2 regions of the Priestia sp. HNGD-A6 genome follow, and region 2 is predicted to be linked to the other one. Evidence: predicted binding sites of a transcription regulator. Region 2 holds the regulator's gene; the other holds the start of a gene.

Region 1 (12,211 bases), 900 kb from region 2:
AATAGGATCGCTCTTTAATCCTATTAAATTTTCTACATCGATAAATATATAACGTTTTCATAAATGGTGGTAAAACTGCTATTTCTTGCTGCTCGTATTATACTAACACGAACATTTATTATTTAGCTAGAAATTTTTTTGATTATTTTTTAAAAACAGAAAAAATTTTTTTCTTCTTGCTCCGCAGCTCGCTTTTTCCTCTTATGTGATCTGCAATCAGCAGAAACGGACGCCTCTGCTGATTGCAAATAAGAAGAGATAAAGCCTTTTCATTTTAGTTAGCTACAGGCTTACAAAATTGCTCGACTACTTCTTTGGCTGGAATGGAACTGATCGCACCTTTTCCAGTTGTCGTTAAGGCACCGCTTGCATTGGCAAAGCGCAAAATAGCATCGTGGTCTGAGTCAAGAATAGCCGTTAAGTTTTCTTGTGACACATCGCGGCTTAATAGCTGATAAAGGAATCCGCCAATAAACGCATCTCCTGCACCTGTTGTATCAACAACCGCTACTTTGTAACCGTTTGATTCATAGACAGCTTCTTTTGTATAAAGCGTTGCGCCTTCTGCACCTTTTGTGAACACAACTACTTGAACGTCACCTGTAAATAGAGACTGAATCGCTTGCTGTTCATCTTCAATGCCTGTGATAAACGTTAGCTCGTCGTCTGAAATTTTGACAATGTGCGCTTGAGGAATAAATTCTAAAATCGTTTGACGGCATAGCTCATGGTCTTTCCACAGTGGAAGACGTACATTTGGATCAAAGCTGATAACTCCACCTTTTTCTTTCATACTTTTAATCGCTTTCATATGAGCGTATTTCATAGGACTTTCAACTAAATCAACCGAACAGAAATGAAGAAGATCGTTGCTTGTAAACCAATCAGGGTTAATTTCGTCTTCCGTTAACAATAAATCTGCTGAAGGATTACGATAGAAGCTGAAATCTCTTTCTCCGTCTTCACGCAGAGAAACGAAAGCTAAAGCTGTGTTTGCTTCTTCTGTACGATAAACCATATCAGTACCTACTCCTACTTCACGAAGCGTATCTACTAGAAAGTCTCCAAACGCATCTTCTCCAACTTTTGTAATAAGCGCTGACTCATTACCGTATGTAGCAACAACTGCCGCAACGTTTGCCGGCGCTCCGCCTGGCACACGCGTAAACGATTCCACTTCTTTCAATTGAAGACCTTTTTGAGCTGGAATCATATCAATTAATACTTCACCGATACTAAATAACTTACCCATTCTATTCACCTTACTTTTCTTTTTTGTCATATTGTCATACTATGTTCCAAAAAAATCCTTAAATCAAATTATACGTCCCAAACATCTTTTTCGTAAAGAGAAATTTCCAATTTATTTTAAAAAAATCGCAAATTATCGTTTTTTTCTCACAACCTTTTATTCATTAAACCTTTTCCATCCCTTGTCAAATCTGGGATTTAAATGACCTTGTTAAACAAAGATCACAAAATAAAAAAAGTTAATTTCCAGTTTAAACTGTTTATCTATTCACTTTTCGTTCGACATCTCTTTCCTTATTTCCTGTTTATTCGCCGTGAATATGTAAATAATGATAAAAATTCGTGTTTTTACCCCTATTTAAGAAGGAATAGCTTAAAACGTGTCGAATAGACTTAGGTAGGTATATGACATTATGTATGTTACACTAAATACAAGGCAAGGAAGGGAGAATCAGTCATGAAAATCAATGTTTTTCTAGACGACTATCGCAAATGCCCTGACGGTCATGTTTTAGCCGAAACGATTGACGAATGTATTGATCTTTTAAGATCATTCGATGTTGAACATTTGTCACTCGATCACGATTTACTCAGCAAGACACGGAATGGATTAATGCTCGTGCATTTTATGGTAAAACACCATTTATATGCCGATCGAATCACGATTCACTCCGCTAATCATTTAGGCAGCAAAGCAATGTACAACTGCTTTAAAGAAGCTCAAAAAGAGCATAAAATGCCAAACAACATTAAAATTCTAAGATGCCCTCTGCCTCTTCGATGATATCTGCACCCTCACACATTCATTTCAACAGAATCTGTTCGGATTCAATTCTCACAGACATCCTGTTTCTATAAAATGAAGAACAATACTGCTTGTTCGATACGTATAGATGTGAATACGCTTTAAGCAGTTTATATTATATAGAAGAAAACCGCTCTAAAATACCGTTATGATAGCTTTAAAAGCAGACTATATGGTACAAAGAGCGGTTTTTGCTATTTAGACAGTTTAGCAGAATCCAAATCAGCTGAGAGAGCAGCCGGCTGTTTTTTAACTTCTTTTAGCTGCCTAGCATTCACTAACCAGTAAATGCTTCCTACAAACAGTCCTCCCCCTACGATGTTTCCGAGCGTAACAGGAATTAAATTATGAAATAGCCCAGCAGCCGAAATCGTATCTGGATGCGGAAGCAGTAAAGCCAGGCCAAGAAACGTCATATTTGCCACGCTGTGCTCGTATCCTGAAGCAACAAATGCAAACAGCATCCAAAAAATAAGCATGATCTTTGCTGCATCGCTTTTAGTGCGCGAAGCCGTCCAAATCGCCAGACAAACAAGCCAGTTGCAAAGGATGCCGCGAAAAAACAATTCACTGACCGGCAAATTCATTTTTTTAGCTGCCAGCGTCATGAGTAAATGATTCGGTTCAATTCCTTTAAACAAACCGGTTCCGGTAATTAACAAACAAAGCCCAAACGCTCCTATCGCATTTCCGATAAAACACCACGTCCAGTTTTTGAACGTATCTTTCCATGTCGTGACTCCCGATAGCGTACTGACCGTATAAACCATATGATTCCCCGTAAACAATTCAGCTCCTGCAAATACGACAAGCAGGAGAGCAACAGCAAATGATAACCCCATCACAAGAGAAACGACCGGTAAAGAAGCAGAAGCTAAAGGCGCTCCTACTGATAGAGCTAATATAACGCCAAGTCCCACGTAAGCACCCGCAAGAACAGCTAACAGCAAATAACTCGGTAAATGATCATTCACAAGCTTCGTTTTTTCACGGGCTAACTCATTCATTGACTGCAGTGAATTCTTAAGCAAAAGCGTTCCCTCCTTTTATTCATCTTAAACGCATACTTTTTCTTCTGTTTTTTCCAAAAACCAAGAAAGAACAGAAGCTTGCTTCACCACTTCACCAATCACAATCATCGCGGGATTGCTGACTTTCTGCTCTGCAGCCGTATCTACGATTGTGCCAAGCGTGCCTGTAACCGTGCGTTGATAAACCGACGTGCCTTCTTCAATAAGAGCGACCGGCGTATCCGCGCTTTTTCCGGCGTCTAAAAGCTGACGGCAAATATAAGGCAAGTTTTTAACGCCCATATAAATCGCAAGCGTATCAACTCCTTTTGCTAAATGCTCCCAGCGAATACTTTCCGGCTTGCCGCTCAAGCAGTGTCCCGTCACAATCGCAAACGAACGGCTGAGCTCCCGATGCGTCACAGGAATTCCAGCATAGGCCGGTGCCGCTATGCCTGCTGTAATTCCTGGAACGACTTCAAACGAAATTCCGTTTTGAACGAGTACTTCTGCTTCTTCTCCGCCTCTTCCGAAAATAAACGGATCTCCGCCTTTTAACCGGACGACGGTGTTTCCTTTTCTTGCGTAGCATACAAGCAAATCATGAATATCATCTTGAGAAACGCAGTGATCACCAGGCTTTTTCCCGCAGTAGACAAGTTCGGCTCCTTCTTTTGCATACTGAAGAAGAACAGGGTTCACTAATCGGTCATATAAAATAACGTCTGCTTTTTCTAAACATTTGGCTGCTTTTATCGTTAGCAAATCTGGATCTCCTGGTCCGGCTCCTACAATGTACACTTTTCCTGTTCTCATTTTTGCTTCGCTCCTTTTAGTGTGTCCCCTTGAATTTTTGTGGCGCGTTGAAAGTCAACGCGCCACGTTACTTATTCTTCAATTAAAAGATACAGCAAATCTCCTTCAACAGATGCTTCGTACGTGTCTACACAGCCACTGTCAGGCTCTTGCACGTTACCGTCATGCAAGCAAATTTTCCAGTCGTGCATCGGACAAAACACCGAGTCGCCGCTCACGATCCCTTCACTTAGCACCCCGCCTTTATGCGGACAACGATTTTCAATTGCCCGTATTTTTCCGCTTGATAGCTTAAACACCGCAATTTCTTTTCCGTTTACTTTCACTGTTTTACCCAGGCTTACTGGAAAATCATGAATTGACCCTACGCATACTTTTGTAATGTTTTTATTCACCATCTTTATTTCCCCCCAGCATTATGATGTGACAACTGTTTCGAACAGCTCTTTTTTCGTCTTTTTGCTTTCGACGATTTCTTTCCAAGGATCACGGTACGTAGATAACGCTTCGTCCATACGCATATTCAGCTCTCTTCTTGTCTCAGCGTCATCAAGCACGGACTGAATGTGCGAAAGTCCCATGCGCTCAATCCATGCAGACGTACGCTCTAAGTAATTAGCCGTTTCTCGGTAATACTGCAAATAAGCTCCTGTAATGTCCATCAATTCTTCGTCTGTTTTTACTTTATATAACAAATCTCCGCCGCGAAGATGCGTACCTCCATTTCCGCCCACGTAAATTTCCCAGCCGCCGTCAATTCCAATAAAGCCAATATCTTTAATACCTGACTCAGCGCAGCTTCTCGGACAAGCAGATACAGCCATTTTCACTTTATGAGGCGTCCATAGTCCTTCAAATTTTTTCTCAAGCGCAATTCCAACGCCCATTGAATCCTGCGTGCCAAAACGGCAAAACTGTTCGCCGACGCATGTTTTCACGGTCCGCAGCGACTTACCGTACGCGTAGCCAGAAGGCATATCTAACTCTTCCCATACGCTAGGCAAATCTTCTTTTTTAACACCAAACAAATCAAGACGCTGACCACCCGTCACTTTTACGAGCGGAATTTCATATTTATCAACAACATCTGCAATTTTTCGTAAATCTTCTGCATTTGTGACGCCTCCGTACATGCGAGGAACAACAGAATACGTGCCGTCTTTTTGAATATTTGCGTGCATGCGTTCATTCACAAATCGTGATTCGCGTTCATCAACGTATCCGGTCGGATTTACCATACCTAAATAATAATTCAGCGCCGGACGGCATTTCGAACAGCCTTCTTCATTATTCCATCCGAGCACATTCATCACTTCACGCGTATGCGAAAGACCTTTTGCTTTGATTTCTTCGACCACTTCATCTCGTGATAGAGTCGTACAGCCGCAAATCGCTTCTTTTTGAGCCGTAGCGTCAAAGTCAGCGCCAAGCGTATGCTGAAGCACTTCCGCTACAAGCGGTTTACATCCTCCGCAGGAGCGAGAGGCACTTGTACAAGCTTTGATTTCATCAACCGATGAGCATCCTTGTTTTTGGATAGCTTCCACAATCGTACCTTTTGTTACGCCGTTACAGCCGCAAATAATATCATCCGCACTCATGCTTGCTACTAAGCTTTCACCCGCGTTACCGCCAGATGGCTGTAAAATCGACACTTTTGCGACATCGGATACATCTTCTTGCTTTTGAATCATTGAAAACAGTCGATTTCCGTCGCTGCTGTCTCCAAAAAGAACGGCTCCTACAATTTGATTGCCTCGCAAAACAAGCTTTTTATAAATGCCGTCTTGTTCATCGAACACCTTGATCGCTTTTTTCTCTTCATCTTCCGTGAAGTCTCCTGCCGAAAACACTTCAACACCTGATACTTTTAGCTGCGTGGATAAAACCGATCCTTCATAAGGCACTTTTTCTGCCCCGCAAACCGCTTTTGCTAATGCTTTTCCTTGTTCATACAAAGGTGCCACTAATCCGTATACCATTCCTCTATGCTCTGCACATTCTCCAACCGCGTAGATGTTTGGAATATCCGTTTGCATATAATCATCCACGATAATTCCTCGGTTTACATTAAGTCCCGCTGCTTTTGCAAGCTGGACATTTGGTTTAATTCCGACTGCCATCACGACCAAATCAGCTTCTAAAAACGTCCCGTCTTTAAAAGATAATCCTTCAACTCGCTCATCTCCGACAATTTCCGCCGTTTGCTTTTCAAGCAAAAACTTCATGCCTTGTTTTTCTAATTCGTTTTGAAGCAATTTGCCCGCTGTTGGATCGAGCTGACGTTCCATTAAATACGGAGCTAAATGAATCACAGATACATCCATCCCTAGATTTAACAGCCCGCGCGCCGCTTCTAATCCAAGCAGTCCGCCTCCAATAACCGCTGCTTTTTTATACTGCTGAGATGCCTGCAGCATTTCATCCGTGTCTTTTATATCTCGAAAAGCCGTAACTCCTTTTTTATCAGACCCTGGAATCGGAAGAATAAAAGGAAGAGAGCCCGTTGCTAAAATCAACTCATCATACGATTCTACTCTGCCGCTGTTTGTCGCTACTTCTTTTTTTACTGAATCGATACTCGTAACCGTTTCGTTCGTATATAATGTAATATTGTTTTCTTGATACCAGTTCCAATCGTTTAACGTAATGTCTTCAACATTTGTATCCCCTTGCAGCACTTTTGACAGTAAAATACGATTATAGTTCGTATGCGGCTCGCTTCCAAAAATCGTAATTTCAAACGCTTCGCTTGAAACCTTCAATACTTCTTCAATCGCTCGAACTCCAGCCATTCCATTTCCAATCAATACGAGTTTCTTTTTTTGCATCTTCCATTCCTCCCCTGGCGTCTATACCTGCTTGTTTCAAAGATATATTTTATATGCATCTTTAAAGATATATTTAAGATATATGAATTTTCTGAATCGTTCAACTTATGTGTCAGGTTATCTAACACTGTTATGATATGTATACGATTCCATTGCTTTAACAGCAAGCAAAAAAAAATAAGTGCTCTAATTACGTTTTAATTTGGATCATCCTTTGCATTTTATTTTGTGATGTTTTTCACAACGTTAATGTAACAAAAAGAAATAACCTGAGCTATGATAAAAATCACTCCTAAATGTTGATAAGTAAAAAATAAAAATCTCAAAAGTTCTTTATAAAGAATTTTTAAAAAATAAACTGTTCTTTATAGTATTTACTATCTCCCTTATATTCTTTATAATGAATAAGAAAAACCTTTATTAAGAACAGAACGGAGAATGAGCATGCCACTCGTAAACATCAAGAAGGTTTGGACTCCTTTAGAGTTTATTGGATTTAAGCTTTATAAGTGTAAAGATACAAAAAGCTACTACTATAAAACGAGAAAAAGCCACAATCTAGCAAAATTGTAAAAAAACAAGCCCTATTTCTTTTGAAACAGGGCTTGTCTTTTATTTTCCTGTAAACCAATTCACAACATACTCTCCCCACACTTCATTTCCTTTTTTCGTTAAATTCCCGCTGTCTTTATTGATATACTCTCCTAAATGAAACGGCCAAATGAGCGAGTGATTCATATAATATACCCAGTTTGCTTCAGATACTCCCCTGATCGCTTCTACCCCTTCTTCATAGGACTCGGTTTGTGAAATATATGGCTGTGAAGGCTGAACCATAAGGGTCTTTTTCAAGTCTTTGAGCTGATGAATGAGCTTGTCTGTATTTTCAAGCGTCTCATCTAGCGTAAGGTGCTGATAGTCATTTTTAAGAGGTGCTTCAAACAGAATAATGTTTGGCTGAAGTTGATCAATTTGATCGGCAATATGTGAGGATAAAAGCTCATCCGTTGTCCCGTTACCATATGAAAGGGTTTTAACCGTAAATACATCACGTCCATATGTAGCTGCTAGCTCTTTTTTTAACTGCTGAGGCCACCCTGCTTTCTTTGCAGATGTGGCAATTACAAGAGTCAAAGGTTTTTTATTTGCGATAGATGATTGGATTTGCTTTGTGATAAAGTCTGGAAGATTTTTTGTATAAGCAGATACGTCGGAAAACTGTTTTTCTTTATGTACAACAGCAGTTTTTACTTCACTTGCCTGCGCTTCCGTTTGCTCCTGCCAGTGCTGCGTCCCCGCATACATCACCGCCCCGCACAAAACAGCCGCCGCCACATTTACCCCAACCATCGCCTTCATTCAATCTCCCCTTTACCCACTTTTTAAAAACCAACTATATTCTGCCCACCCAACTTACATTCAATAGAAAACACAAAAGGACAACCACAAAAATACTTCACTGAATTTGCCCAAAAAGGTTCACATATGCGGCAGGCGCAAACCCGCAAGGGAGGGTGACTGCCGCTTAGGTCTAGCAACTCTACCATCACCGCTCTTCCGTGATGGTAGAGTTGCTACATCGATATATAAATAGTATAGATTAGTAGAATTTGGAATGGGGGACCTTTCGTACGTAAAATCTCTACAAATACACGTATACTTCGCATATTTCCTAGCGAAACGTGAAGTTTCCGGGGAAATTACGTCACGTTTCTTAAAAAGAAAACATAATGTACGCTCATTCGCACATGTGATCTTCCCCTTGTACAGTAGAGATACCGGCGGAATACAGCAAAAGCGCGTTTTTGAAAAAGGAATGCTACATGCAAAAAAGCTCGTTTGATCAAATCGCTTCATCTTTTCATCCATTAATTGTGTCGATGATTAAAAAATTTCATATTTACAAAGACTACGACGAATATTATCAAATTGCGTTAATTGGTTTATGGAGAGCGTATCAAAAATTTGACGAAAGCAAAGGCTCTTTTTCCGCTTATGCCTACACAACCGTGCGCGGTACGATCCTATCTCATTTAAAAGGCACCATTTTATACGAAGAACGGGAAACACCAGCTGAGCAGAACCTACTTTCACTAAACGAAGATCACGCTCTTCCCGTTCCGCTAGAAAGTGAAATCATCAAGCAGCATATCGAACATTTAACGGGAAGAGAAAAAATCTATGTACTCGAACATCTGTTAGAAGGCTACTCGTATAAAGATATTGCCTACAAATACGGAGTCTCCACGGGAGCCGTTAAAAACTGGGGAAAAGCAGCCCGCAAAAAGCTAAAGGCCTCGCTTCTTCAGGAGTAAGAAAAGGAGGAAGCTTATCATAAGCTTCCTCCTTTCATTCATATGTGTAGTCCAAACGATTGTTCATATGTAGGACAAGTTTATTCGATAAATCGAACGATCATGCCAAGACAACCGGACTTTCTAAACAGTAATTACGAATAACAGCCGCTCTGGCCAGCTTTTTTTCTAAACTATAATAAGAAAGTTTCACTGGAATGAACGTTCCATCTTTGAAGTGAATTAGCATGGAGGTTGGATCAACTGTAGCAAGCGTGTGTGAAGTATGAACATGAGAGGCAAAAATCCAGGCGCAGCCATAGTCATTTGGCGAAGATGTCGGAAACGCAATGATGGCTTGTGAACGATTAATAACAAGCGGCGTAAGCTGTTTGTACGGAAACATTTTTCGAACGGCGGCAATCGATCCCTTAAACGTACTTAATTCCCGAATGCACGCTTCTTCTAATAATTGCTTACACGTCTTTCTTAGCATGTATTCTCCTGCTTCATCCAGCACCTTTGTGCAGTGTATAGGGTCGTTCACTGGAATCAATGCTTTTGTCGTCAAACCAATTTGATAGTTTTCATTATTTGTCATACATCTACCCCCTTTGCTACTTTATAACTATTCTATACTATCGAAACGGGAAAAATCTAGTCTTTTTTTCTCATTATTTGAAATGTTTTGAATATATTTAATATCCAAAGAAAAAAGCGCTGAAGCCAGCGCCTTTCTTTTAAATAAAAATGTCTAAAATAAGAACCATTGCAAACGCCGCAAATGATAGAATCGTTTCCATCACTGTCCACGTTTTTAACGTTTGGGCCACTGACATGTTGAAGAATTCCTTGATTAACCAGAAGCCAGAATCGTTTACGTGCGATAGCATTACAGAACCTGCGCCTGTTGCTAGCACCAATAGCTCTGGACTTACGTTTGGCATGGTTGCTGCAATGGGTGCTACAATACCTGCTGCTGTTGTCATTGCCACTGTTGCTGAACCAACTGCTGCACGAATTAACCCGGCAATCACAAACGCTAGTACGATAGGAGAAAGATGTGCATCTTGAGCAAATCCTGCAATCGCGTCACCTACACCGCTTGCTGTTAAAATTTTGTTAAAACCGCCGCCTGCACCGATGATTAAAATGATCGAAGCAACGGGTCCAAGACATTCATTTGTGAATTTTAATAAATCATCTTTGTTGTATCCTCTTGCAAAACCGAACGAATAAAAAGCAAACACTAGCGAAATTAATAGCGCTACGATTGGGCTTCCGATAAAGTTTGTTACATAGCGAATCGTACTTGTTTCTGGATAAACAAACCCAGTAATTGTTGCTAAAAGCATTAATAGTACCGGTAGTAAAATCGTGAATAACGTAATTCCAAAGCCAGGAAGATCTTTATGCTTTGACTCTGTGAACTGCTCCATAATTTCACCCGTTGGCTCTACGTGAACGCGGCGTGAAATGAACGATCCGTAAATAGGACCTGCCACTGCTGCAGCTGGGAATGCCACAACTAATGAATACAAAATCGTTTTACCTAAATCTGCTTTGAAGATATCCACCGCTAGCATCGCTGCTGGATGTGGAGGTACTAAACTGTGAACAACGGCTAAACCGGCAATTAATGATAAACCAATTTTAATAAGTGACGTACCCGTATGCTTGGCAATTACAAATACAAGCGGAATTAATAACACAACCCCTACTTGGAAAAAGACTGGAATACCACAAATAACGGCTACAACCATCATTGCCCAGTGTACGTTCTTTTCACCGAATACTTTAATTAACGTGCGGGCAATACGCTCAGCTCCGCCTGACTCTGCCATCATTTTACCTAACATCGTTCCAAGACCAAGAACAATCGCGATAAATCCTAAGACGCTCGCTACTCCTTCTTGGAAAGCCGTTACGATATCAGGCAGCTTCATTCCTGAAATAAGACCCATAAACAAAGCCGCAACAATCAGTGCTACGAACGGATTTGTTTTAAACTTAGCAATTAAAAAGATAAGTCCAACAATCGATACAATCGCATACAGCAAAAGACTTGCTTCATGACTTAATCCGAATACTGAATTCATATGTTCATCCCCTTAGTGTGACCATTTTTCATGTACGTACATCCAAATAATGTATACGCTTTCAAATATTTTCTAAAGTGAACGCACATCGTACGTTCACTTCTTTCTATTTACTTAGTAATTCAACTGTTTCACGAAGCGTTGTTTTGGCTCCGACGTTTCCAGGGAAAATGATGTACGCAATGCCCGGAAACTTGCTTTCCTCTCCCGTTACCCATACCGGAATGCCGGGTTTGATTTGTCCAGCAACCGTCGCGCGCTTTACGGATAAGCCGTTTACGCCGATATCGCTTGACGTAATGCCACCTTTTGCAACGATAAAGTTTGGACGAACGTTCAAGCGGCGAACAATGCTTGTAACCGCATCTGAAATTTTTACCGATAATTTAAGCTCTTCTTCTTTTTTCCCTTCGCCAAGATCTAAGCGCTCGCGTCTTGTATAGACGGCTACCGTTTGACCTTGTGAAATAAGCTTCTCTGCTTCATTGATAATACGGTTCACTTCTTCTTCAAACTTTTCAGGTTCTAAGACAAGATGACAATCAAATTCAATAAATTCAATGAAGCTGCATTTCTTTAATTCTTCTAACTGCTCCGTTGTTTTTTTAACGTGCGAGCCAACCATAATTAATCCGCCGTTTGACGACTTTTCTTTAATGAGCTCTTCTTTTGTTAAAAGATCTTTGTCGCTCACGCCGCCCATTACTTTTGTTAGAGCCGCAGCGCTTCGATACATAAAGTGCTTTCCAAGCTTCATCGCCCGAAGAAGCGCAATCGTCACAACTTTCACGTCTACATAATCCACTGCGTTCACAACGACTTTGTTAAAGTCTTTCACTTCCATTAACTGATTGGTGATCGTCACTAAATCAAGGGCACGAATGCTCCTAAGCGAAATATACGTCGTATGACTTGCTTTGAATTTTCCTTCTGACTTTTCTTCTACCCACTCACCTAAATGAGACTTGCTGTAGCCAAACGTACGGTCTTTTGCAAATTCTGTTTCTCCTGCCGGCACTAAGTAGTCTTCATCTTGCACGTAGTGAATGTTATCAACTGTGAATCGTCCGCCTTCTTTAAAGAAAGGAAAAATCACTTCGCCGTG
Region 2 (12,211 bases):
TAGGCTGCTCCTTGACTTGCGTTTCTTGTTTCTCTTCTTCCCTTTGACTATTTTCACTAGAGTTGTTAGGTTGGCTATCTACAAAATCATAAGGATTAGAAAAACTTTTTGTTGGTTCAAAAGGTACCCAGCCCGCTCCTGGAAAATAGACTTCGACCCAAGAATGAGCATTATTTTGTGTAATTTCATAGGTTGTCCACTTACTACTTCCTGAAATAACGGTGGCATCACCTTCTGTATAGCCCTTTACCCACCGAGCAGGAATATCTAATGAACGAAGCAGCACGACCATAGAAGTAGAGAAGTTATCACAGTATCCTCTTTTTGTATCAAATAAAAATTGATCCACATAATCTTTATTCTTCGTAGGAATTGAAACATTTTCAGTATCATATACATATGGATTGGATCGGAAGTATTCTTCAACGGCTTTCGCTTTTTCATAGCGATTGTTTTTATTTTTTGTTATCGTACGAGCTAAATCCTTTACTCGTTTTGGCAAATTAGCAGGAAGCTGTGTATACCTTGCTATAAATTCATTATTATTCTCTAGACTCTCTGACTTTTTCTCCTCTGCTTGCTGAAGAAGCCCGGTATCAAACACAGGATATTTATACGTTAGCTCATACGATTGAACAGTAACAAGTTTGTCATTTTGATAAGGATATAATTTTTCATTTGTCGGTGTAACATCGGTTTGAATGCCATTTTTTAAGGTTAGAGACAGCAGTTGAGGAACATGCATAAGATGAACAGAAGGCTGCGAATAGGTAACTTCTGCTTTTCTTACTTCTCCTGCAACACTTGAATCATATTGAGGGAGTAAGTTTTCATTTCCTTTGAAAGGCACTTTTTCTTCCTCTTTAGACAGCTCCCAGCCCTTACCTGTATACACATCCTTCGTTTCAATACGCCAATAGTGCTCATCCTCTACTTTAGCTGTAAACACAACCGTATCATCATTGACAAAGGATCCCCCCAATTTAGAATCGTCCATATCATAGCCAATTCGTTGACCGCTTGCAGATTCTCCCTGTCCTTGATGTGTTGTGTGAGCTGCAATAAAAGGGACCGGATCTGGCCACTGCGGACCTGGTTTAGGGGCGAGATAAGCCAGCACAATGACAATGGCTAAAAAACTGCCTAGAAAAAGAAACGATCGTTTTCTATTTTCTAAACGCTCGGTGCTAGCACCTTTTATACGTTCAGGATTGATGCGAAGCATGGCTACTAATAAAAATCCGATAATCGTCACGCGAATAATAGCAGCTCCGGCATCGTAAGTAGAAAAGGTATCCAATACGGTAATATACAAAATGGTTAAGAAGAAAAAGAAGAAAATTCTTTTTTGATAAAAGATCCAATATCGAATTAAATAAGCCATAATCCAAAGCAGGATAAAAAATAAAGTGCTCCTCATTTCAAAGGATAAATTCGCTATATTCCACTCCATGATACTTTGTACATCTGACTGAAGAATTTCCAAAAGTCTTGGAAGCCATTCTGAAGAAAAGAAGGCACCTTGGAAATAGAGACTGTGAAGTGAAAACAAAATAAACAACATGCTCCCTAACGTCATCACAATAAACGGCAATCGAAACGTTAAGCTCAAAAAACAGTAAGCGACAAACAGGATAAAGTATTGAATTTGATTCGTATCAGTGACTTCATTTAAAGGGAGAAGCCATTCCACTAATAAAAAGAAAGCTCCCGCGTATAATAAGACGTTTTTTACATACCAAGCTGATTTATTCACTTATTTCCGCCCTCACTTCCTTTAGTGATAGAGGAAGATCAATATGAACGACTTCAATTGTTAAAGCAGAAGATTGTATGCCATTTACAATAACTGTCTCTTCCTCACTAAGCCCCGCTCCTTCATTTTTAACGACAATGAGTGAAGCCTTAGCATGAGGGCTCAGCTTGGATTGAATCTGGCCAATAAGAGTCCCTGTAACTTGACTGACAATGACCATAAAAGAATGCTGCTTTTGAATAGCAATATTCTGAAATTCTGTTTCGAATGCTCGATTGCTAATAGGCTGTGCACGTGCTAAGTGATGCAACAGGTTATCAGCCTCCCTTTGTTCAGAGGTTTTCTGCGAAAAAAGGGCATCTCCAGCTAAAAGAAAATCGACTTTTTTACGCTTGGTTTCTTCATGAATGAGCATGGATGCCAGAAAGCTCATTCGCTCTTCAAAGTATAGAGGGCCCATAACATCTGCAATGATAATTATACTCCGTTCATGATAATGACCAAACTCTTTAGAAATCAACGTAGCTTTACGAGCGGTCGCCTTCCAATCGATAGATCCTAATCGGTCACCCGGCTGATATTCTCTAATGCCTGTCACTAACGTAGTAGATTGATTTCCCGTAGAAACTTCATTTTTCCCTTCTTCTATTCCCGCTAAAAGAAACGGGATATCTATCTTATGAATCTGAGGATAAACGATAAATCGCTGCTGCAGTAGAAAATATGCCTTCTTTTTTACGATGCCTAATAAATCACTAATTTCAATTGAAATCGTAAAAAATTCATATTCTCCTCTTTCTACAAACGATCTTTCATACGGAATAACAGCGTTTCGTTGAAAAAGCGGATAAATTGTTCTTTCTTCTTGATCTAAAAGGTTACTCTCCTCTTTCACCGCTGCCATATAAACAGGAAAAGCCGAGGAGCGTGTAATGTGAATGTCATAAGAAAGATGATCTCCAGCGAATCGAGGCTGTAGCTTCACATCACGAGCAACATTCCACTTCTTCAACGGATAGAGCAACACGGCTACCGCATATAATCCAAAAGGTAAGAAGCTATAAAATAAAAACCAGCTGACAAAGCCTCCTTGAAACATGGCGTAAGAAAACGTAGCGGTAAAGATGCAGAATAAAACGAACCAGTCTCTACCTTTGTTCCATATCACTTTTATATACTGTTTCATAAATTATCCTCTTACCTTTTAACAGGTACTTTCGTATCAGCCATAATTTGCTTCATCACATCACTCGCTGTTAAACCGCTGTACTGAGTATCAGGTCTTAGCGTTAAGCGATGTGCACACACATACGAAGCAAGCTCTTGAACATCATCAGGAAGAGAGTAATCTCTTCCCTTTACTAACGCATATGCTTGAATAGCCTTCATAAAGGAAACCGTGCCACGAGGACTAATACCTAATGAAACATGTGGATGAGAGCGAGTTTTGCGAATAATTTCAATGATATAGTTCTTGATCGTATCATCTACATAAATACTGCTTACAGCTTTTTGAGCCTGTACTAATTCTGGAACGCTCATAACAGGTTTGACATCTTCAAGATTAACTTGAGTCGATACGCCATTTAAAATTTGAAGCTCCTCTTCTTGCGTAGGATACCCCATGCTTAGTTTGAATAAAAAACGATCCAGCTGCGCTTCCGGCAAATGATAGGTCCCATCAAAATCAACGGGATTTTGAGTAGCCATCACAAAAAAAGGCGCCGGAATTTCCCGGGTGATACCATCGGTTGTTACATGATGCTCAGCCATTGCTTCTAAAAGCGCCGATTGTGTTTTAGGAGAAGTCCTGTTAATCTCATCAGCGAGTACTATGTGGCTCATGATAGGACCTGGACGAAAATGAAATTCCATGTCTTTTGGACTGTAAATAGAAACACCTGTTACGTCGGACGGCAGCAAATCAGGCGTGAATTGAATTCGTTTAAATTCTGCATCAATCGATTTGGCCAGTGCCTTCACAAGCATCGTTTTCCCCACACCCGGAACATCTTCAAGCAAAACATGTCCTCCTGCAAGTAAAGCAACCAAACTAAGCTCAGATACCTGACGTTTTCCAATCACAATTTGATCGATGTTTTCTAATACTTGGTTTAATTTATTATTAATATGATCCAGCTGAATCAACGACGCTCCCCCTTAAAACTCAGTTAAGCCTTGAGTTTAGTAAGTTTTCCAATAAACATAGTACTATCTTAACAAATTTTAAAAAAATCTGAAAATATTAACGCACACAAAAAAGCGACCAAGTGAGTACTTGGTCGCTTTTTTAAGTAGGGCAGTGATTACATCATGCCGCCCATTCCACCCATGCCGCCCATGTCAGGCATTGCAGGAGCTCCGCCTTCTTCTGGCTTGTCAGCAACAACTGCTTCAGTTGTTAAGAACATAGCCGCTACAGAAGAAGCATTTTGAAGAGCTGAACGCGTTACTTTTGTTGGGTCAACGATACCAGTGTCTAGCATATTTACCCACTCGCCAGTTGCAGCGTTGAATCCAGTTCCAACTGCTTCGCCTTTTAGACGCTCAACGATTACTGATCCTTCTAAACCAGCGTTGTGAGCGATTTGACGTACAGGCTCTTCAATCGCACGCAATACGATGTTGATACCTGTAGCAGTGTCACCGTCAGCTTCGATGCTTGCTACTTTATTATAGATATTTACTAATGCAGTACCACCACCAGCTACGATACCTTCTTCAACCGCAGCACGCGTAGAGTTTAATGCATCTTCAATACGTAATTTACGTTCTTTTAACTCAGTTTCAGTTGCCGCACCAACTTTGATTACAGCTACGCCACCAGCAAGTTTTGCTAAGCGCTCTTGTAATTTTTCACGGTCAAACTCTGAAGTTGTTTCTTCAAGCTGAGCTTTGATTTGGTTTACGCGTGCTAGGATATCTTCTGCGTTTCCTGCACCGTTTACAACTGTTGTATTTTCTTTTGTTACAACAATTTTAGAAGCGCGACCTAATTGATCGATGCCTGCTGTTTTTAAGTCAAGACCAAGCTCTTCAGTGATTACTTCTCCGCCTGTTAGGATCGCAACGTCTTGTAGCATTGCTTTACGACGATCACCAAAACCAGGAGCTTTAACAGCTACAGCTGTAAATGTACCACGAAGTTTGTTCACAACTAATGTTGCTAAAGCTTCGCCTTCTACGTCTTCAGCGATGATTAATAGCGGCTTGCCTTGTTGAACAACTTGCTCTAATACCGGTAAGATTTCTTGAATGTTACCGATTTTTTTGTCTGTGATTAAGATGTATGGATCATCTAATACAGCTTCCATTTTATCTGAATCAGTTACCATGTAAGGAGATGCATATCCACGGTCAAACTGCATACCTTCTACCACTTCTAATTCAGTTGTGAAACCTTTTGATTCTTCAAGTGTGATAACGCCGTCGTTACCAACGCGCTCCATTGCTTCAGCAATTAATTGACCTACTTCTTCGTCAGCTGCTGAGATAGCCGCTACTTGAGCAATTGAATCTTTACCTTGAATTGGTTTAGAGATTGCTTTTAGTTCTTCAACCGCTACAGCTACTGCTTTTTCCATACCTTTACGGATACCCATTGGGTTAGCACCAGCCGTTACGTTTTTAAGACCTTCTCTGATCATTGCTTGCGCTAAAACTGTTGCAGTAGTTGTACCGTCACCAGCAACGTCGTTTGTTTTGCTAGCAACTTCGGCTACTAATTTAGCACCCATATTTTCAAATGCGTCTTCTAATTCGATTTCTTTTGCAATTGTTACACCGTCATTTGTAATAAGCGGTGAACCGAATTTCTTTTCCAATACAACGTTACGACCTTTTGGTCCAAGCGTTACTTTTACAGCATTTGCTAATGTATCTACACCACGTAGCATTGCGCGACGTGCTTCTTCGCTAAATTTAATGTCTTTTGCCATGTTCTTTGACCTCCTCAAGATGTTCTTAATAATCTATTTTTTACGTATGATAAGTTTGTGGTTAAAATTAGCCGATTACAGCTAAAATATCGCTTTCGCGTAAAATTAAGTATTCAGTACCTTCGTATTTTACTTCAGTACCCGCATATTTTGAGAAGATGATACGATCGCCCGCAGCTACTTCTAAAGCTACACGCTCACCGCTTTCTAATACTCGGCCTGTACCTACAGCAACAATTTTACCCTCTTGTGGCTTTTCTTTTGCACTGTCCGGTAACACGATACCGCTTGCTGTTTTTTCCTCAGATTTTACAAGTTCAATCACTACGCGATCACCTAATGGCTTTAACAAGTGAAACAACCTCCTCAAATAATATGTTTGCATTTTTATTAGCACTCAACCTCAACGAGTGCTAACACAATTATTATATTAAAACAAAGTGGGTTTTTTTTGCAAGTATTAAACAAAAAAAATTTAAAATTTACGACAACTACATATAATAGTCTTAGATTTCGACGATTTTGAGAAATAAAGCATTCTTTTCTCTGTTCAATAATATGTATGTTACAATACGAGCAAGAAGAAATTACTAACTTTACAGTACTTCTTCGACATATATACATAAAAACCTTTTAAAGGAGTATAGAAGATTGGAAAAACGTTATTGGTATGTTATCCTCACTTACATCCTTATGCAGTTTTCAGGAGTTGTTGGTATACCGCTGTTAAAATTAACAGGAATGTTTGATGACTATCCAGTTCGAACAGCGAATGTCATGCTTTTGACTTATTGGACTATCATTAGCTTTATCCTTGGTTTACTTATTGTCTTACTGCTGCTGCGCCGTGACATGTCCATGCGTATAGAACATGCTGGAAAAACGATTGCTGTTGTCTGGTCAGTCCTTGGGGTGTTTCTCGCTATGGCTGGTCAAGCTGTAGCAGGTATGATTGAGCACGCTCTTGGCATTACCCAAGTATCTGAAAACACACAAAATATTGTTAATCTTGTTAAAGCAACGCCGTTCCTTATTGTCGTTACGTCTGTTATTGGACCAATACTAGAAGAGATTATTTTCCGAAAGATTATTTTTGGTTCTCTTCACAAACGATACAATTTCTTTATCTCTGCATTTATTAGTTCCCTTATTTTCGCTGCGGTACACTGGGATTTTAAACATTTACTTGTGTATACAGCTATGGGATTTGTATTTGCATTCCTTTATGCAAGGACGAGACTAATTGTTGTACCTATTATTGCTCATGTTTTGATGAATACAATCGTTATTTTATCTCAAACTATTTTTGCAGATAAAATTATAGAAATGCAAAAACAAGCAGAACAAATGCAGTTCATTTTTGGAGGCATGTTTTTATGAAGAATATCCCTTTAACACGAGGGTTTATTTATATTATTATGGGGATTTTATTCACCTACTTGGCAATTCAAAATGCCCAGGAAACCGTCTGGAATTTCCCCACAATCTTATTTGCACTCGTAGCCGCATTCGATTTCAGGTTTGCGGTTCGCATCTTTATCTTGCACTACAAAATTAAAAAATTGCAGCAGCAATATAAAAATCAAGATGATTCATCCAAATAAAAAAACCACTGTTTCAGTGGTTTTTTTTACATACTAACATCTTCTCTTTCTTGCTCTGCCCTTGCCTTTAACACTTTGCGATACGAAATGCGGGAAATAATGATGCTGATTTCATACAAAATTAAGAGCGGCACTGTCACCATCATGTGCGAGAGCAATTCCGGTGGTGTAATAAGTGCGGCAATAACTAGCAGTACGAAATAGGCATATTTTCGAATTTGAGATAAAAACATAGGCGTTATAATTCCTAAACGCGTCAAAAACATAACGACGACAGGAAGCTGAAACAACAAGCCAAAAGGCAGTGTGAGCTGCATTAAAAAAGAAAAGTATTCATTAATGCCAATCACTTGGTTTACATTCAGCTCATCAGAAACGCGCGTCATAAAATCAACGACAAATGGAAACAACACAAAATAAGAAAAAGAGACACCGCCGATAAAGAGAAAAATGGAAACAGGAATATATCCAAGCGTTACCTTACGCTCTTTTTCATATAAACCAGGACTAATAAATGCCCAAAGTTGATACAGTGCAACAGGAGCTGCAAGTACACAGCCGATAATAACAGCAAATTGCATATAAATCTTAACTGGATCTGTTAACCGAAATGCATTCATCGTTAAATTCTTTGCCTCATCAGCATGCTGTAAATAGACAATAACCTTATCCGCTATAAAAAAGCCGCCAATTGTGGCAATCACAAAGAAAAATAAAACAATTAAAATGCGTTTTCGCAGCTCTCCTATATGATCATATATTGACATTTCTTGTTCGGTCATACTATGATCACCCTTTTACTCTTTGTCATCTACTTGACGCTGTTTATCTTTTTCACGATCTTCTGATGCACCGCTAGCGGCATGCTTAAACTCTCTAAGCGTTTGGCCCACTGATCTTCCTAGCTCCGGTAACCGTTTCGGTCCAAAAATAAGCAGTGCTACAATCGCAATAATAATCCAACTGCCTGCTCCAATCCCCATATTCCCACTCTCCTTATTAATTTAGACTTAAGGAAATCGTAACACAGTCCGCCTTATTCAACAGGATAATTTTTCAAAAAGTAGACGAGCGACTGTAATTCTACAGCAAGATCAATATGATGGAGTCGAATCTCATCCGGTACGTTTAAGCGTGCAGGAGTAAAGTTTAAAATTCCTTTAATTCCGCAACTCACTAAACGATCAGTAATTTGCTGAGCAACAGTGGCAGGAACGGTTAAAATCGCTACTGAGATGTCATCACTCATATAATCTTCCAATTGGTCAAGATGATAGACCGGCACGTCGCCTACTTTCGTACCTACTTTATCTTCTATCACATCAAAAGCGCACTCAATTTTGGTGTTATTATTTTTAATAAAATTATAATTTAAAAAGGCCGTTCCTAGATTCCCTACGCCAATCAGTGCTACTTTCGTTACTTCATCTTGGTCTAACGTTTTACGGAAAAATGTAAGTAAATAATTCACATTGTAGCCGTATCCCTTTTTTCCTAATGCACCAAAGTAAGAAAAGTCCCGACGAATAGTAGCAGAATCCACTTTCACTGCCTCACTTAACTCCGCTGACGACACACGCTGTTTACCAGAAGCATGCAAATTTTTCAAAAAACGATAATAAAGCGGCAATCGCTTAGCCGTTGCTTGTGGTATTTTTAATTGTTCAGTGTTCACGTTGTACCCCCTCAGTTCATGTATGTCATTACTAACATTTTCAAGTCATATTGCATTACCTTTCACAAAGCATCAACCGCTTTGAGGTAGCGCTTCCAATTCTCTCTCTTTTCTCTTGCTTTATATATACTCCGCTTCACACCTCGACGGCTTTTGTCTATTCAGCACTCCTTAAAGTCGGTATGTAGAACGAAGCAATTAGCCCTTCAAAGGATCGGTTTGTTAGTCATGACGGATTTTTTCACATCCATCATAGATAAGTTCAGAGATGCACTTATCTCTTATTTTAACATAGTATCCTGTATAAAATGTGCAGGTAAAATCATTTTATTTCATGAATCAAAACATTCGCTTCATCATTTGTCCTTGTCCCTCTACAAATTACAAACGCTTGTAGGAAGAACTTGTAGTTAAAAATATGTTAAAATACACTATGGATATACTACTAGAGGTGAAAAAATGATTATTCTACAATTGAACGGTATTACAAAATACTATGGGGCAGAACCCATTTTATCGAATATAAAGTTAGAAGTACAATCAAAAGACCGCATTGCCCTAGTGGGACGAAACGGTGCTGGTAAATCAACTTTATTAAAAATTATTGCTGAGCAGCTTTCCTATGACAGCGGAGAAATTATTAAACCTAAGGGTGTTTCCATTGATTATATGGGACAAGATACAGTTCTTGAGTCAACACTCTCCATATGGGAAGAAATGATGACTGTCTTTGCTCCATTAAAGAAGATGGAAAAAGAATTACGTACGCTTGAAACGAAGATGGGTGATCCAGACATTTTTAATGATTCAGTTCAATACGAAAAACTAACCAAAGAGTATGATCAGCTTCAAGTAACGTTTAAAGATTTAGGCGGCTATCAATATGAAGCGGATACACGATCTATTCTTCACGGTTTCCGTTTTTCAAACTTTGACTACAGCACCCCTATTTCCTCCTTAAGCGGTGGACAAAAAACGCGCCTGGCTCTTGCAAAACTGCTTTTAACAAAGCCTGATTTGCTTATTCTGGATGAGCCTACCAACCACTTAGATATTGAAACTTTAGCATGGCTGGAACAGTTTCTGCAAGGGTATGAAGGAGCTATTTTAATCGTTTCACATGATCGTTACTTCCTTGATAAAGTCGTAAATCAAGTGTATGAAGTCGTACAAAAAACAACGGTGAAGTACACGGGCAACTACTCTAAATACCTTGTACAAAAAGCAGAGCGATATGAAAAAGAGTTGCGTCAGTACGAAAAGCAGCAAGATGAAGTCGCAAAGCTGAATGATTTTATTCAGCGAAACATCGCCCGCGCATCGACTACAAAACGTGCGCAAAGCAGACGTAAACAGCTCGATCGAATGGAGTTAATAAATCGACCTAACGAAGGCGAAAAATCAGCTAGTTTTTCGTTTGAAATTGAACGTCAAAGCGGAAATGAAGTCTTAAATCTGGAAGATGTGTCTATCGGATATGATGAACACAACTATGTCGTCCAAGAGGCAAACCTTCGCATTAAAAAAGGGGAAAGCCTTGCGTTGGTTGGTCCTAATGGCGTGGGGAAATCAACTTTATTAAAAGGCATTGTGGATAAACTCAGCTTCAAGACTGGAACCATTTCCTTTGGCTCAAATGTAATGGTTGGTTATTACGACCAAGAGCAAGCCAATTTAACGTCTAATAAAACCGTTTTAAATGAACTTTGGGATGACTACCCAGCCAAACCTGAAAAAGAAATCCGTACAGCGCTTGGAAATTTTCTGTTTTCAGGTGATGATGTACTGAAAATCGTTTCCACGCTCAGCGGTGGTGAAAAAGCACGTTTGGCTCTTGCGAAGCTTATGCTTCAAAAAGCTAACTTCTTAATTTTGGATGAACCTACTAACCATCTTGATTTAGATAGCAAACAAGTACTCGAGAATGCGTTAATTGATTACCCAGGGACTCTATTATTTGTTTCACATGACCGTTATTTTATTAATCGTATTGCCAATAAAATAGCAGAGCTATCTCCTGAAGGAGTAGAAGAATTTCTTGGAGATTATGACTATTATGTAGAAAAGAAAGCAGAAATAGAGGAAATCAAAGAATTAGAAAATATAAAAGCAAACGAAGAACGTACGGTAAAAGTAGATAAACAGTCCTATAAACAAGATAAAGAACAAAAGAAATTGATGAGACAGCGAACGCGCCGCATTGAAGAAATTGAAACTGAAGTAAACAAATTAGAAGCCGCCCAAGCGGCGAATGAAGAACTTCTTTGTGACCCTGAAATTTATCAAAATCACGAAGAAGTATCAAGATTAAACGGTGAAAATGAAAAAATTTCTTCACAGTTATCCACATTAATGGAAGAGTGGGAAGAATTGCAGCTGCTTCTAGAAGAGTAGCCTATATTTTTGCGTATCTATTCATCCTATTTACTTGTTCATGCGCTTAAGAGCAAGCTTTATCCACTCTGTGAATAAATAGTGGATATCTGTCTGATTTTCATAATTAAAACTTGTTGATAACAGGTCCGTGTACTGAGTGCACGGACTTTTCCACATAATTATCCACAGTCAATTCTAAATTTATTGAATATTGTTGATAAATCATTTTTATCCACAAAAAAAGACGAATGAGAAATAAATCTCATTCGTCACTTACTCTTCCAAGTCCAAACCGGGGTTTGCATTTAATGACATATCTGAACGTTTTCCTTGAGCAAATCGTACGCTTGCTGCTGCTCCAATCATTGCGGCATTATCCGTACATAGAGATAGCGGCGGGATAATAAGCTCAATATTTGATAGGGGTTCAAATGCCTCTTCTAGCGCTGCTCTAAGCCCTTTATTAGCAGCAACTCCTCCTGCTAATAAAACTTGCTTAACGTTATATTCCTTTGCAGCTTTAATCGTTTTAGTTACTAACACATCAATGACACTCGCTTGAAAGCTAGCAGCAAGTGTTTGTGGAAGAATCTCTTCACCTTTTTGCTTCGCATTGTGGACAGTGTTAATAACTGCTGATTTTAATCCACTGAAACTAAAATCATAGGATCCTTCTTCTAGCCAAGCACGCGGCAAATCAATTAATGGCTCTCCTTCATGTGCAAGGCGGTCAATATGAGGTCCGCCTGGATATGGAAGGTTTAACGTGCGGGCTACTTTATCGTAGGCTTCTCCTGCTGCATCATCTCTTGTTTCACCGATTACTTTAAAATGACCGTGACTTTCCATGTATACAAGCTCC

Evidence for each region. The regulator Rex, encoded in region 2, represses fermentation and respiration genes when NADH is low (regulators of the CRP and FNR family bind a similar motif). The targets are predictions, from matches to a motif close to TTGTGAAATATTTCACAA.
Region 1: a site for Rex is predicted at 6,940-6,957, ahead of nirB (nitrite reductase large subunit NirB). Genes of this name have one in related genera too.

What each region holds. Positions count from the first base shown of each region.
Region 1 is NZ_CP138621.1:1,634,705-1,646,915, forward strand. Features, by position in the region: gene SCI76_RS08335 (carbohydrate kinase family protein) at 275-1,252, opposite strand; gene SCI76_RS08340 (cyclic-phosphate processing receiver domain-containing protein) at 1,709-2,035, shown strand; gene SCI76_RS08345 (formate/nitrite transporter family protein) at 2,251-3,087, opposite strand; gene cobA (uroporphyrinogen-III C-methyltransferase) at 3,112-3,882, opposite strand; gene nirD (nitrite reductase small subunit NirD) at 3,954-4,280, opposite strand; gene nirB (nitrite reductase large subunit NirB) at 4,299-6,713, opposite strand; gene SCI76_RS08365 (SGNH/GDSL hydrolase family protein) at 7,326-8,072, opposite strand; gene SCI76_RS08370 (sigma-70 family RNA polymerase sigma factor) at 8,537-9,028, shown strand; gene SCI76_RS08375 (competence protein ComK) at 9,129-9,608, opposite strand; gene SCI76_RS08380 (gluconate:H+ symporter) at 9,748-11,106, opposite strand; gene SCI76_RS08385 (four-carbon acid sugar kinase family protein) at 11,213-12,211, opposite strand, start outside.
Region 2 is NZ_CP138621.1:2,536,678-2,548,888, forward strand. Features, by position in the region: gene SCI76_RS12730 (DUF3488 and DUF4129 domain-containing transglutaminase family protein) at 1-1,756, opposite strand, end outside; gene SCI76_RS12735 (DUF58 domain-containing protein) at 1,749-2,942, opposite strand; gene SCI76_RS12740 (MoxR family ATPase) at 2,954-3,904, opposite strand; gene groL (chaperonin GroEL) at 4,063-5,694, opposite strand; gene groES (co-chaperone GroES) at 5,762-6,046, opposite strand; gene SCI76_RS12755 (CPBP family intramembrane glutamic endopeptidase) at 6,346-7,074, shown strand; gene SCI76_RS12760 (YdiK family protein) at 7,071-7,298, shown strand; gene tatC (twin-arginine translocase subunit TatC) at 7,325-8,080, opposite strand; gene tatA (twin-arginine translocase TatA/TatE family subunit) at 8,096-8,281, opposite strand; gene SCI76_RS12775 (redox-sensing transcriptional repressor Rex) at 8,335-8,973, opposite strand; gene SCI76_RS12780 (ABC-F family ATP-binding cassette domain-containing protein) at 9,433-11,367, shown strand; gene tsaD (tRNA (adenosine(37)-N6)-threonylcarbamoyltransferase complex transferase subunit TsaD) at 11,623-12,211, opposite strand, start outside.